One region of the Klebsiella sp. WP3-W18-ESBL-02 genome, then DNA from elsewhere that is predicted to be linked to it. Evidence: predicted binding sites of a transcription regulator. Region 1 holds the regulator's gene; each other region holds the start of a gene.
What was found. Region 1 encodes Fur, which represses iron uptake genes when iron is present. Its sites were predicted from a motif close to ATAATAATGAGAACNACTATCAA; they were not measured.
Positions count from the first base shown of each region.

Region 2: a site for Fur is predicted at 1,576-1,598, ahead of sodA (superoxide dismutase [Mn]). Genes of this name have one in related genera too.
Region 3: a site for Fur is predicted at 1,950-1,972, ahead of H7R56_RS05550 (TonB-dependent receptor domain-containing protein). Genes of this name have one in related genera too.

Region 1 is NZ_AP021972.1:3,562,677-3,566,908, forward strand. Features, by position in the region: gene ybfF (esterase) at 107-871, shown strand; gene ybfE (LexA regulated protein) at 1,001-1,294, shown strand; gene fldA (flavodoxin FldA) at 1,445-1,975, shown strand; gene fur (ferric iron uptake transcriptional regulator) at 2,268-2,720, shown strand; gene chiQ (ChiQ/YbfN family lipoprotein) at 2,842-3,180, opposite strand; gene chiP (chitoporin ChiP) at 3,231-4,232, opposite strand, start outside.
Region 2 is NZ_AP021972.1:5,049,728-5,053,959, reverse strand. Features, by position in the region: gene H7R56_RS24250 (TRAP transporter small permease) at 1-356, opposite strand, end outside; gene H7R56_RS24245 (TRAP transporter substrate-binding protein) at 373-1,353, opposite strand; gene sodA (superoxide dismutase [Mn]) at 1,672-2,292, shown strand; gene yiiM (6-hydroxyaminopurine reductase) at 2,299-3,042, shown strand; gene cpxA (envelope stress sensor histidine kinase CpxA) at 3,143-4,232, opposite strand, start outside.
Region 3 is NZ_AP021972.1:1,146,899-1,151,130, reverse strand. Features, by position in the region: gene H7R56_RS05570 (phytanoyl-CoA dioxygenase family protein) at 1-186, opposite strand, end outside; gene H7R56_RS05565 (helix-turn-helix transcriptional regulator) at 347-1,168, shown strand; gene H7R56_RS05560 (nitrous oxide-stimulated promoter family protein) at 1,172-1,516, opposite strand; gene H7R56_RS05555 (Rdx family protein) at 1,581-1,868, opposite strand; gene H7R56_RS05550 (TonB-dependent receptor domain-containing protein) at 2,074-4,232, shown strand, end outside.

The sequences.
Region 1 (4,232 bases):
AAACCAGGGGGACGGCAAAATTCGGATGAGTTCCTCACTTCCCCCTGCGCGTTAGAATGCTCAACATGATACCCTAACCCGACAATGCGAAAAAAAGAACTTTGCTATGAAATTGAATTTCCGAGCGCAAACTGCACAAAACCTGCACAATAATTCCCCCATCGTTCTGGTTCACGGCCTGTTCGGCAGCCTGGATAACCTGGGCATCCTGGCGCGTGACCTGGTTTCTGACCACGACATCATTCAGGTCGATATGCGTAACCACGGATTGTCTCCTCGCGCCGACGAGATGAACTATCCGGCCATGGCGCAGGATCTGCTGGATACCCTGGACGCCAACCAGATTGAAAAAGCCACGCTGATTGGCCATTCCATGGGTGGTAAAGCCGTCATGGCGATGACCGCGCTGGCTCCGGAGCGGATTGACCGCCTGGTCGCGATCGATATTGCGCCGGTGGACTACCACGTGCGCCGTCACGATGAGATTTTTGCCGCCATTAACGCCGTCACCAGCGCCGGAGTTGCCACTCGCCAACAAGCGGCAACGGTCATGCGCGAGTATTTGCATCAAGAGGGCGTCATTCAATTCCTGCTGAAGTCGTTCGTTGACGGCGGTTGGCGCTTTAACGTACCGGTGCTGTGGGAACAATACCCGCATATCGTGGGCTGGGAGGCCATTCCGGCCTGGGATCATCCGGCACTGTTTATTCCCGGCGGCAACTCGCCGTACGTTACGGAAGCCTACCGCGCCGATCTGCTCGCCCAGTTCCCGCAGGCCAGAGCGCACGTCATTGCCGGTGCAGGACACTGGGTGCACGCGGAAAAACCGGATGCGGTACTGCGTGCCATCCGCCGCTACCTCGCAGAGTGATTAAAAATGCATCGACCGCGCGTCAGAATGGCCGTGGTCGTTGGCGTGCGGGCCCCACTGTTGTATGATTGCGCGCTGTCTGCATCGGGCACCGCCCGGTAGCTTGTTTCCCCGAAGTCACTCTGAACCATGGCAAAAGAACAAACGGACCGTACGACATTAGATTTGTTCGCAAATGAGCGTCGGCCGGGAAGACCCAAAACCAATCCGCTTTCGCGTGACGAACAGCTCCGCATTAATAAGCGCAATCAGCTCAAACGCGATAAAGTTCGCGGGCTTAAGCGCGTCGAGCTCAAACTGAACAGCGACGCCGTTGATGCGCTTAACGAGCTGGCAACTGCCCGTGACATGAGCCGTAGCGAACTCATCGAAGAAATTCTGATGAGCCAGTTAGCCCTGTTGCACGGACAGGGGAACGTCTGAAAAATCCCCCAGAACACACTTTCATGTAGCAGAGTGTGCAGTCCGGCACGATAGCTGTTTCCGCACGCTTCTCTGTTCTGCTATGATTGCCCTTATCTGTGGGCAATAAGCCACCACCATATCATTAAGTTTCAAGAGGTTATTTTACTCATGGCAATCGTTGGCATCTTCTTCGGTAGCGACACCGGGAACACCGAAAATATCGCAAAAATGATTCAAAAACAGCTTGGTAAAGATGTCGCAGACGTTCACGACATTGCCAAGAGCAGCAAAGAAGACCTGGCGGGCTACGATATCCTGCTGCTGGGTATCCCGACCTGGTACTACGGTGAAGCACAGTGCGACTGGGATGATTTCTTCCCATCACTGGAAGAAGTGGACTTCAACGGTAAGCTGGTTGCGCTGTTCGGCTGCGGCGATCAGGAAGATTATGCGGAATACTTCTGCGATGCGCTGGGCACCATCCGTGACATCATTGAACCAAACGGCGCCACCATCGTCGGCCACTGGCCGACCGCGGGCTACCATTTTGAAGCCTCTAAAGGTCTGGCCGATGACGACCACTTTGTCGGTCTGGCCATTGACGAAGATCGTCAGCCGGAGCTGACCGCAGAGCGCGTTGAAAAATGGGTTAAACAGGTCGCGGAAGAACTGCACCTGGACGAAATTAAAAACGCCTGATGATAATGAGGCGCAATTATGAAATTGCGCCTCATTAATAGGTAAAAGCAATCAAAATAATAGCTACATTTTTTTAACTTTTTAGCGCATACCTGTACAATATCTTCTGATTTAGCGCGGTCTCATCGGGAGTTTGTCGATGAAGCCTCGTTTTTGAAAGCTTAGTTTACCCAAGTCTTGCTGTTTTCATTTCAATAGGGTCATTCTATAATGAGACGCATTAAAACGGGTGAATTCTCTGTGATACTTTCGCTGATGGAAGTTAATCGTTTAGCAACAGGACAGATTCCGCATGACTGACAATAATACCGCATTAAAGAAGGCTGGCCTGAAAGTCACACTTCCACGGTTAAAGATCCTGGAAGTGCTTCAGGGGCCGGACAACCACCATGTCAGTGCGGAAGACTTATACAAACGCCTGATCGACATGGGTGAAGAAATTGGTCTGGCGACGGTTTACCGCGTCCTGAACCAGTTTGACGATGCTGGCATCGTTACCCGTCATAACTTTGAAGGCGGCAAATCCGTTTTCGAACTGACCCAGCAGCATCACCACGATCACCTGATCTGCCTTGATTGCGGGAAAGTGATCGAGTTTAGCGATGATTCCATTGAAGCTCGCCAGCGTGAAATCGCCGCGAAGCACGGTATTCGCCTGACTAACCATAGTCTTTATCTGTACGGCCACTGCGCTGAAGGCGACTGCCGTGAAGATGAACACGCTCACGACGCCGTAGAAAAATAACGCGTCGTCTTCGTTAAAAACCAGCGCTATCCGCTGGTTTTTTTTCGCCTGCCGTCAGATATTGGCCATAAAAAAACCGCTGCAAGCAGCGGTTTTTTCAGTTATTAGCGTGGCGGAATATTTATTTTTGCGCAGGAGTATTGTTGCTGCGAATTTCCTGCCACATTTTATCGCATTTGGCTTTTACCGCCTGGTCGTTACCGGTACGGGTTGCCTGAATGCACTGCTGATAATCCAGCACGCGCACGCTTTCCTGGTTAGCAAACTGCTGGTGCTGCTTCTCTTGTTTCAGCACGTTCAGCACGCTTTGGCAGGCTTCGATTTTATCCGGATTACCCTGCGCGGTGTTGATACAGGCGCTGTAGGCATCCTTCAGCTTGCTGTCTTCTTTTGGCGCTGGCGGCTGAACACAGGCGGTCAGCCCTGCGGCCATCAGAGCAACCATAATCAGTTTTTTCATACGATGAGCCTCTTAGCGGCGGCAGAGGTCTCCCCCTGCCGCATCATGCATCAGAAAATAGTGAACGGAGCGATAACCATGAATTTCACGTCGCGCTCATCCTGGAAGATGTTGCCGTAACCACCGCCCCAGCTCGGGATATCGGAGTGGTTGTCATACTGAGTGAAGTGCAGTTTGAAGAGCGTACCCTTCGCGCGGCCTTCCTGTACGGTGTACATCGCATCCAGACTGTATGCAGACTCTCTGATAGTGTTGTTTTTGTTGTAGTAAGCATCCGGGTTGCTCTGCCAGGTCGCTGGCTTCGCATCCCATGCATAAACATAGGAAGCCCCTACTGCCCAGCCCGGCAGGTTCCAGTTCTTCAGGTCATACATGGTACCGAAGAAGACCGCCTTTTCGCCGTTGGCGTTGAAGTCAGAACGGTTATCCCACCAGATATCCAGACGACCGTTGGACGATGCGTAGGTCGGGGTCATACGTTGCAGGAAGTAACCCTGCTGACCGTCGGCCTTAACCCAGGTCCCTTCCAGGCGGAAGTCAAAGACTTCGTTCAGCTTGTAGCCGAATGTCAGCGCCTGCAGCCAGGCGGTGCCATCATAGATATCGTTTACGCTGCCGTCGTTAACCTTGTCGCGCGTACCGTAGAACTGGTAGCTGGTGGTCAGCGGGCCGCCAGGAATATCAAACTTGTAGCTGGCTTTGGCGAAGTACTGATCAACATACCCTTCCGCCTGACCGAATGCCGCTTCCAGCACCAGGTTGTTTTTGAAATCATATTTCGCGCCAACGGAGTGCAGATAATCAACCTTGGTCTTCTTATCGGCCTGATAGAAGTCGTCCATCTCCAGGTGCCACGGCGCTTTATACTCGTTGGTCCACATGTACGAGAAGCTCAGCGCACCGTTGTCGCCGTAGTCGAAATTCGCCCCGGCTTCAGCACCCTGATAGGTACCCGGCATAAAGCTCCAGTGCGGCGCCAGCAGGGTTTGACCGGTTGGCTGAATGTAACCGGCACGTGCCCAGGTTGGGCCCAGTTTAAATTTAGCTGCCGC
Region 2 (4,232 bases), 1.5 Mb from region 1:
GAGATTTGCAGCATGGAGATGGCGGAAATTTTCAGGCCGCCGATGATTAAAATCCACGTAGAAAACGCCATAAAGGTCAGCTGCAGAACGATCATCCATCCGTGACGCACCTGCGCGGAGACCTTATCGACCAGAATGGTCAGGCTGATATGCTGCTGTTTACCGGCAACGTAGGCCATGCCCAGCATCGAGATCCACACTAAAGAGAAGCGCAGCAGTTCCTCGGTAATGGTGCTTGGTTGGCCAACGATATAGCGGCTAATGACCTGCCAGCATGAAACGGCAACCATCATTGCCAGCACCAGGCAGCAGACGGCTTCCAGTAGCCGATCGAGTCCTTTTCTGATTATTTCCATTTTGAGTCCTTAGGTATCAGTGTTTCGCGGCCTGGATTTTCTGATAGAGATTATCCAGCACCGGTCGGCTTTTCAGATCGGCGTAGATGGGCTGCACGGCCTGTTGGAAGGGTTTGATATCAATTTCAAAAAACTCAACGTTGAAGTCCTTCACGGCCTGCTGTTTGGTTTTTTCGATTTCAGCGTCCCAGGCGGCTTTCTCAAATTCAATGGAGGCTTTTATCGCTTCATTGACGATGCGCTGCTGTTCGGCGGTGAGTTTTTCCAGCGTGAGCGAACTCATCAGCAGAATGTCGGGAATGCGGGTATGCATGTCGTAGGTGTAAAAACGGGCAACTTCACCGTGACGTGCGATGGTCAGGGCAAATTCGTTGTTTTCAGCGCCGTCCAGAATGCCTTGTTGCAGCGAGGTATAGACTTCGGCCTGGCCCATGGCAATAGGCGATGCGCCCAGCAGTTTCAGCGTACGGATGGCGGTGTCGCTCTGCATGACGCGGATTTTTTTGCCTTTCAGATCGTCAATGCTGCGTACCGGCGCTTTACTCATGTAGAAGTTACGGGCCCCCGAGTCGTACCAGCCTATGCCGATAAAGCCCTGTGCCTGGGTTGATTGATAAACCGGCGTCATAACGTCCGGGTTATCCATCACTTTGTAGTATTCATCGCGGTCGGCGAAGAGATAGGGAAGGGAGAACACGCCGTACATTGGCGAGAAGCTTTCCATCAGTCCGGATGAGACTTTGGTGATGTCCACGACGCCGACCTGGGTCAGCTCAACCAGCTCGCGCTCACCTCCCAACTGGCCGTCCGGGAAATACATCACCTTGATATCGCCGTGCGTTTTCTCCTCGATCTGGTCACCCAGGAATCGCAGCGCATCTTTCACCGGCTGGCTGTTCTCGGCATAAGCGAGGCGGAGTACCGTCCCGGCATGCGAAAATGCAGGCAGCGAAAGGCAGCACAACAGAAGTATTTTGACTGTCCGTAGTAATTTCATATTGCCCTCAACGTTTGATAGTTCCGGGGCGAAATTACCTGTTAAAAACGTGAAAGACCTTGTGGTTATTGCCAGCGTCTGGCTTCAGGTGGCAATAACGACGTAGTTGTATTGGGCGAGGTCAAAGTGTGAAATTTTCAGAATTCATCAAGATGATTAACCGAAAGCACACAGAATATCAGGAACATAACAATTCGTTATATCCATATAAAAACTACGGCATTGATAATCATTTTCAATATCATTTAATTAACTATAATGAACCAACTGATTACGCGGCGTTTACAGGTTTGCCGCCCGACAATAATGGAGATGATTATGAGCTATACCCTGCCATCACTGCCTTATGCGTACGATGCCCTGGAACCGCACTTCGACAAACAGACGATGGAAATCCATCACAGCAAGCACCACCAGGCCTACGTGAACAACGCTAATGCAGCGCTGGAAAGCCTGCCGGAGTTCGCTTCTCTGTCTGCAGAAGAGCTGATCACCAAACTGGATCAGCTGCCGGCCGACAAGAAAACCGTTCTGCGTAACAACGCTGGCGGCCACGCGAACCACAGCTTCTTCTGGAAAGGCCTGAAAAAAGGCACCACCCTGCAGGGTGATCTGAAAGCGGCTATCGAGCGCGATTTCGGTTCCGTTGACAACTTCAAAGCTGAATTTGAAAAAGCAGCAGCGACCCGTTTCGGCTCCGGCTGGGCGTGGCTGGTGCTGAAAGGCGACAAACTGGCCGTGGTTTCTACCGCTAACCAGGATTCCCCGCTGATGGGTGAAGCCGTTTCTGGCGCTTCCGGCTTCCCTATCGTGGGTCTGGACGTGTGGGAACACGCTTACTACCTGAAATTCCAGAACCGCCGCCCGGACTACATCAAAGAGTTCTGGAACGTGGTGAACTGGGACGAAGCAGCAGCGCGTTTCGCCGCTAAAAAATAATTTGCATTGCACGTCCTGAGAAGCGAGTCTGATGACTCGCTTTTTTTGTATCCGCCTAAGGAGCAGCAGATGCATTATCCGGTTGACGTGTTTATTGGCAAAATCCGTGATTATGACGGTAGCCGTCCCAGCGCGATTGCCAAAGTACAGATTGACGGTGAGCTGGAGCTGACCGAGCGGGGACTGCTCGGCGATGAACAGGCCGAGAAAAAAATCCACGGTGGGCCCGATCGCGCGCTGTGCCAGTACCCCCGCGAACATTACGAAACGCTGATTCGTGAATTTCCTGAACAGGCCGCTCTGTTTTGCCCCCCTGCATTTGGTGAAAACCTGTCGACGGAAGGAATGACCGAGCACAACGTGTTTATCGGTGATATTTACCGCTGGGGCGAGACGTTAATTCAGGTCACTCAGCCGCGCTCGCCGTGCTTCAAACTTAATTTCCACTTTGCGATTAGCGACATGGCTTCCCTGATGCAGAACAGCGGTCAGGTGGGGTGGCTGTATCGGGTCATCGCACCAGGCAAAGTCTCCAGCGATGCGCCGCTGGAGCTGGTATCGCGGTTAAGCGATATTTCGGTGTATGAAGCCGCCGCTATTGCCTGGCATATGCCGTTTGATGACGACCAGTATCACCGCCTGCTGAGCGCCGCCGGGCTGTCGGCAAGCTGGAGCAGAACGATGCAAAAACGTCGGCTGAGCGGCAAAATTGAAGATAACCGCAGAAGATTGTGGGGGAAGGCCGAATAAGCCTAGCGCCATCGGGCCGTCAGGTGCACATTGTCCGATGACGGCTTCGCCTCTTTCAGCTTACAAAAAAATCGGCCTGCATAAGCAGGCCGATTGTCTTTTACGTTCGCTTGTAGAGCGGGAGCCACAGCGTCAGGCGTAATCCGCCGAGCGGGCTGTCATCAGCCTTAACCCAGCCTCGGTGCTGCTGCATAGCGCTTTCCACAATCGCCAGCCCCAGTCCCGTGCCGCCGGATTCGCGGTCACGTGCTTCATCGGTACGGTAGAACGGGCGGAAAATCTGCTCACGGTCTTCCGGGCTAACGCCCGGGCCGTCATCGTCCACGTGAACGGTGACGCCGTCTTTATCAACCGAGAAGCTGACGGCAATTTTGGTGTGCGAGTAGCGCAGCGCGTTACGAACGATGTTCTCCAGCGCGCTCTCCAGCGCATTTGGGTTGCCGTACAGCGGCCACGGGCCCGGCGGGTAATCGACGCTAAATGATTTGCCCATTTGCTCGGCTTCAAATGCGGCGTTGTCCAGCACCTCGCCCCACAGCTGATTTGCCTTCAGCGTTTCGCTGACCAGCGCGCTTTTCTGCTGATTGCGCGACATAACTAACATGTCGTTAATCATGCTATCCAGACGCTGTGCTTCCGTTTCGATACGCTCCAGCTCCTTGCTTTCGCCGCTACGGCGACGCAGCAGCGCGGTGCCCAGCTGCAGGCGCGTTAACGGCGTACGCAACTCGTGGGATATATCGGAAAGCAAACGCTGCTGGGACGTCATCATCCGCTCCAGCGCCATTACCATCTGGTTAAAGCTGGCGCCCGCCGCCAGAAACTCTTGCGGCCCCGACTCCAGCTCAGGATGCTGTCGCAGGTTGCCCTGGGCGACTTCATCCGCAGCATTTTTTAGCTTACGCGCCGGTTTTGCCAGGCTCCACGCCAGCCACAGCAGCAGCGGCGCGCTGACCAGCATGGTGACGATAAGCAGCAGCAGCGGCCGGTCGAACAGCAGGTTGATAAAATCAGACTGCGAGCTGCTGGCCGGACGGATCAGGTATAACTGATAGTTATCCTCACCGTCACGAATCGAAAATGGCCCGACTAACTCAACGCGACCGTATTTTTTCTTCTGCGGATGGTCGGCGTTGTCCGACTGCCCGATGAAGTTACGGATAATCTGCATTTCGTTACGTTCTGCGCCA
Region 3 (4,232 bases), 2.4 Mb from region 1:
CGCCAGGTTCTCGCCTTCCAGCTCCACCAGATAGTCAATACGCTCGCGCATCGCATGTAGCCAGTCGGCATCCGCCACGCCGTGCACAATCGTATAGCCCTGGGTATCCAGCTCATGTTTCATCGTGGCCGACAGTTCGCCGTTGGCGCCCAGTGCATCCAGCCAGAATGCCGCTTGCTTGTCCATATCGCCTCTCTTTTGTTAACTATTTCACAACATGTATGAAAAGTTACTGCACGAGCGGTCGGCATTCTGTATGAGATAGCTACACAACGCTGGATTTTTGTGTACAGCAAAATAAAGTGTGATGAGATTCAAAATCCAGAATAATAACCAGGACATGAGCATGTCAGAGCAATCCCTCGTCCCCGTGCTGGAGCAGTTGCTTGCCCGCCAGGGTGAACTGGTCGTGCGTTTTCCGCAAACGTTGCAGCCCGCACCGGAGCTGGCCATGAGCGTATCATTCCCGCGGCTGGAGATCGTATTGGACGGTGAACTGGTAGACGGCTGCCTACAGGAACCGCTTGGCCCGATGCAGGCACTGTATATACCAGGCAATCGCTGGAATGCCCCGCGGTGGCACGGCCCTGCCACCACGCTGAGCGTTCTGTTCAGTAAGCAGAAGCTGGGCTTTAGCCTGCAACGCTTCGACGGCAAAAAATTCGTTGAGATTCGCAAACAGCACGTCGCCAGGCTAGGCCCGCGAGTGGGGTCGTACCTGCTACTGGCGTTAAACGAGCTGGCCATTCGGCCGGTGGTGCCAACGGCACAGATTGTCCTCAGCGGGCTGCTGAGCCACTGTATCGATCAGCTTACGCATCTGGCCGATACGGTCAGTAAAAGCAAAGAGCTGTTTCTGGCGATTCAGGAGTACATCGACGAACACGCCGCCGAAGCACTCAGCCGTGAAACCGTCGCGCGGAAGTTCCACATTACGCCAAACTACCTGTCGCACCTGTTCCAGAAATCCAGCACCGTTGGTTTTAATGAATACCTCACCGCCGTACGTCTGGAGCTGGCGAAGAAATTACTGCGCGGGTATGAACTGAAAATTAAAGAGATTGCCCACCACTGCGGCTTTGAGGACAGCAACTATTTCTGCCGGATTTTTCGCAAGCACACGGCGCGATCGCCGACGGAGTATCGCCGTCACTGCCGCACCCTGTGAGGGCTATTTTTTCGGCCGGTATTTCTCCGGCAGTTCGGGCACCGGACGCCGGTCATCAAGCAGATGAAGAATCGTGAGGATCGGATGGCGCCAGAGCATGCGCGGCCCGGCCCAGCGCATAATCTGCTTCATCTCTTCACGCTTGGCCGGCTGATAGCAGTGCACCGGACACTGTTTACAAGCCGGTTTCTCCTCGCCGAACACGCACTTATCCAGCCGCTTATCGGCATAATCGTTGAGCGCCTGATAGTGCCCGGCGTCATCCAGCGCCTGCGGGCAGCGGCGCTGATACAGCGTAATCATGCTGCTGATGGTCTGTTTTTCACGACGAATGCGATTGCCTGGCATAGTCCGTTCCTCACCATTAAAGATGCATTAATAATACACATTTAGTGATGCGTTGGCAGCCGCTTTATCCGTCGTGCTTGTCCACGTGGCCCAGCGGTTTCTCCGGGAAGCAGACGTCGCGTACCCGGCGCTTAAGCTCGGCGGCATCCGGGAAGCCCTCGTCCCGCTTGCGATCCCACACCAGCATCTCGTTCACGGTAATCGTAAAAATTCCGCCGGTTCCCGGCACCAGCGTAACGGCGGCGATATCGGTACTGAAGGTGTGCAGCAACTCCTGCGCCATCCAGCTGGCGCGCAGCATCCAGTTGCACTGAGAGCAGTAGGTAATCGTAATGGCGGCTTTCTGCGTCATAACGTTCTCACAAAAGATTAAAGCTTAAAGTGTAAATAAATTGTTGCATAGAGACAGAATTATTTGCAAACATTATTGCAAATGATAATACCTATCATTACTATTCGCGTTGATAAAAATGGGACAACGTCATAACGCTTAAGGAAAAGCCGACGCTGGGAGCGTCGCGTGAGCCAATACTAATAACGATGAAGGCATGGCAACTATGTACAAATCTATTCAATCAGAGGCGTGGCACAAGAAAAGCCTACTGGTGACCTCATTGCTCGCAGCACTCTATCAGACGTCCGCGGGCGCGGCTGAAACACAGGATAAAACCGCCGCCGTAGATAGCGCGGAACAGATGACCGTTACCGCGCCCGCGCCGCTTCTCAAACCGGGTAGCCAACATGCGGTCAGCGCGCAGGAGCTGCAGGATAAAGGGGCCAACGATTTTGGTTCTATCATGCGTTACGAACCGCTGATCGGCGCAACCGGCGCCAGCGGCGGTTCAGGTAACGGCAAGAGCGGTTTCGACCGCGGCGGCTACACGGGTTATAACATCCGCGGTCTGGAGAGCAACCGCGTCGGCATCGATGTTGACGGTATCGCCCAACCGAACGCAACCGGACGCAGCTATGTCAGCCGCGCCGGGCTGAATACTTTTGGCATCGGTCGTGACTACATCGATCCGTATATGTACGGCAGCGTGGATATTCAGTCCGGCGCAACCGACACCGAAACCGCCAACACGTCCATCGGCGGTAACGTCTCCTTCAAGCCAAAATCGGCAGATGACTACCTGCATCCCGGCAAAACCAGCGCCTTCAGCTACCGCAGTGAGTATGACTCTTCGGACCGCAGCTGGCACAACGGCCTGACCGCCGCAGGCGGCGACGATACCCTGCGCGGGATTTTCGTCTACAGCCGTCGTGACGGCCAGCAGACAACCACCAACAGCACCCGTGTTGATGCTTATCCGGCAAACTGGCACTCCGACGCCTTTATGACTTCCGGGATCTGGCAACCGAACGATGAACACAAGCTGACCGGTACCCTCGACTACTACCATAAAACGAATCACACCCATTACGATGTGTGGAACGACAGCGGCAGCAAAACTATCGGCGATGCGCAGCAGACCAGCCAGACCCGCCGCTGGGGCCTGAGCCTCAAAGACGACTGGACGCCGATGAATGACGTTATCGACAGCGTCTCAACCAAAGTGTACTACCAGCACACCGAGGCACATGACCGCACCTGGATGCCAGACAGCAGCAGCGGAACGATGGAGACGGTGTACTCCAACTACGACACCGATACCTGGGGTATGCAGACGGCGCTGGCGAAAACCCTTGGCCGCCATGACCTGAGCGCGGGCTTCAATGCCAGCACCACGAAAACTCAGCGTCCGTTCAGCCAGTCGCCGATCCCGAGCGTCTACAGTGAGATCATGCAGCCGGAAGCGGACAGCCGCGATTACACGATCGCCGGTTTCTTACAGGATCAGATCAACTTCGATCTCGACAGTCACAACTTTGCGGTGATCCCCGGCATTCGCGTCGTGCATCAGTCAACCAAGCCGGAGAATCTCTCCAGCCTGACCACCAACAGCACGGTGCTGACCGAATCCTCGGTTGCCACGCTGTACGGGAAAAATGCGGATACCCAGGCGCTGCCGTCGCTGACCTTCCAGTACGACATCACGCCGCGCATGATGACCTACCTGCAGTACAAACGCGGCGCGGAATTCCCGAACACCAGCCAGTTGTACGGTTCATGGAATCTCGGTTCCAGCTATGCGGGCCGCGGCCAGTATGCGCTGATCGGCAATACCGATCTGAAAACCGAGACCAGCGACAACCTCGAATGGGGAATGAAGGGCGAAGTCACTGAAGGGATCACCCTGCGTACCGCCCTGTTCTACAACAGCTATAAAAACTTTATTGCCTACACCCGCTACACCCGCTCGAATAACCCGAGTCAGTTCACTAACGTACCGTCAAACATTTACACCATTTATCAGGCGGAAAACCGCGATAAAGCCTATATCTACGGCGGGGAGATCAGCACGAAGTTCAACTTCGGCACCTGGTTTGAACAGGTCGACGGGCTGAGCGCAACGCTGGCCTACGGCTACAGCGAAGGGAAATCGAAGTCCAGCTACTACGGCGATAAGTACGTTGATCTCGACAGCGTAGCGCCAATGAAGGCCATCGTTGGCGTCGCGTGGGATGACCCGGCGAAACGCTACGGCACCGCCCTGACCGCCACCTTTGTGAAGGGTAAGCGTGCGACTGCCACCAACCGCGAAACCTATACCAATACCGGCAGCGCAATCACCGATTCCACCAGCCAATACATGCGCGTACCGGGTTACGGCAT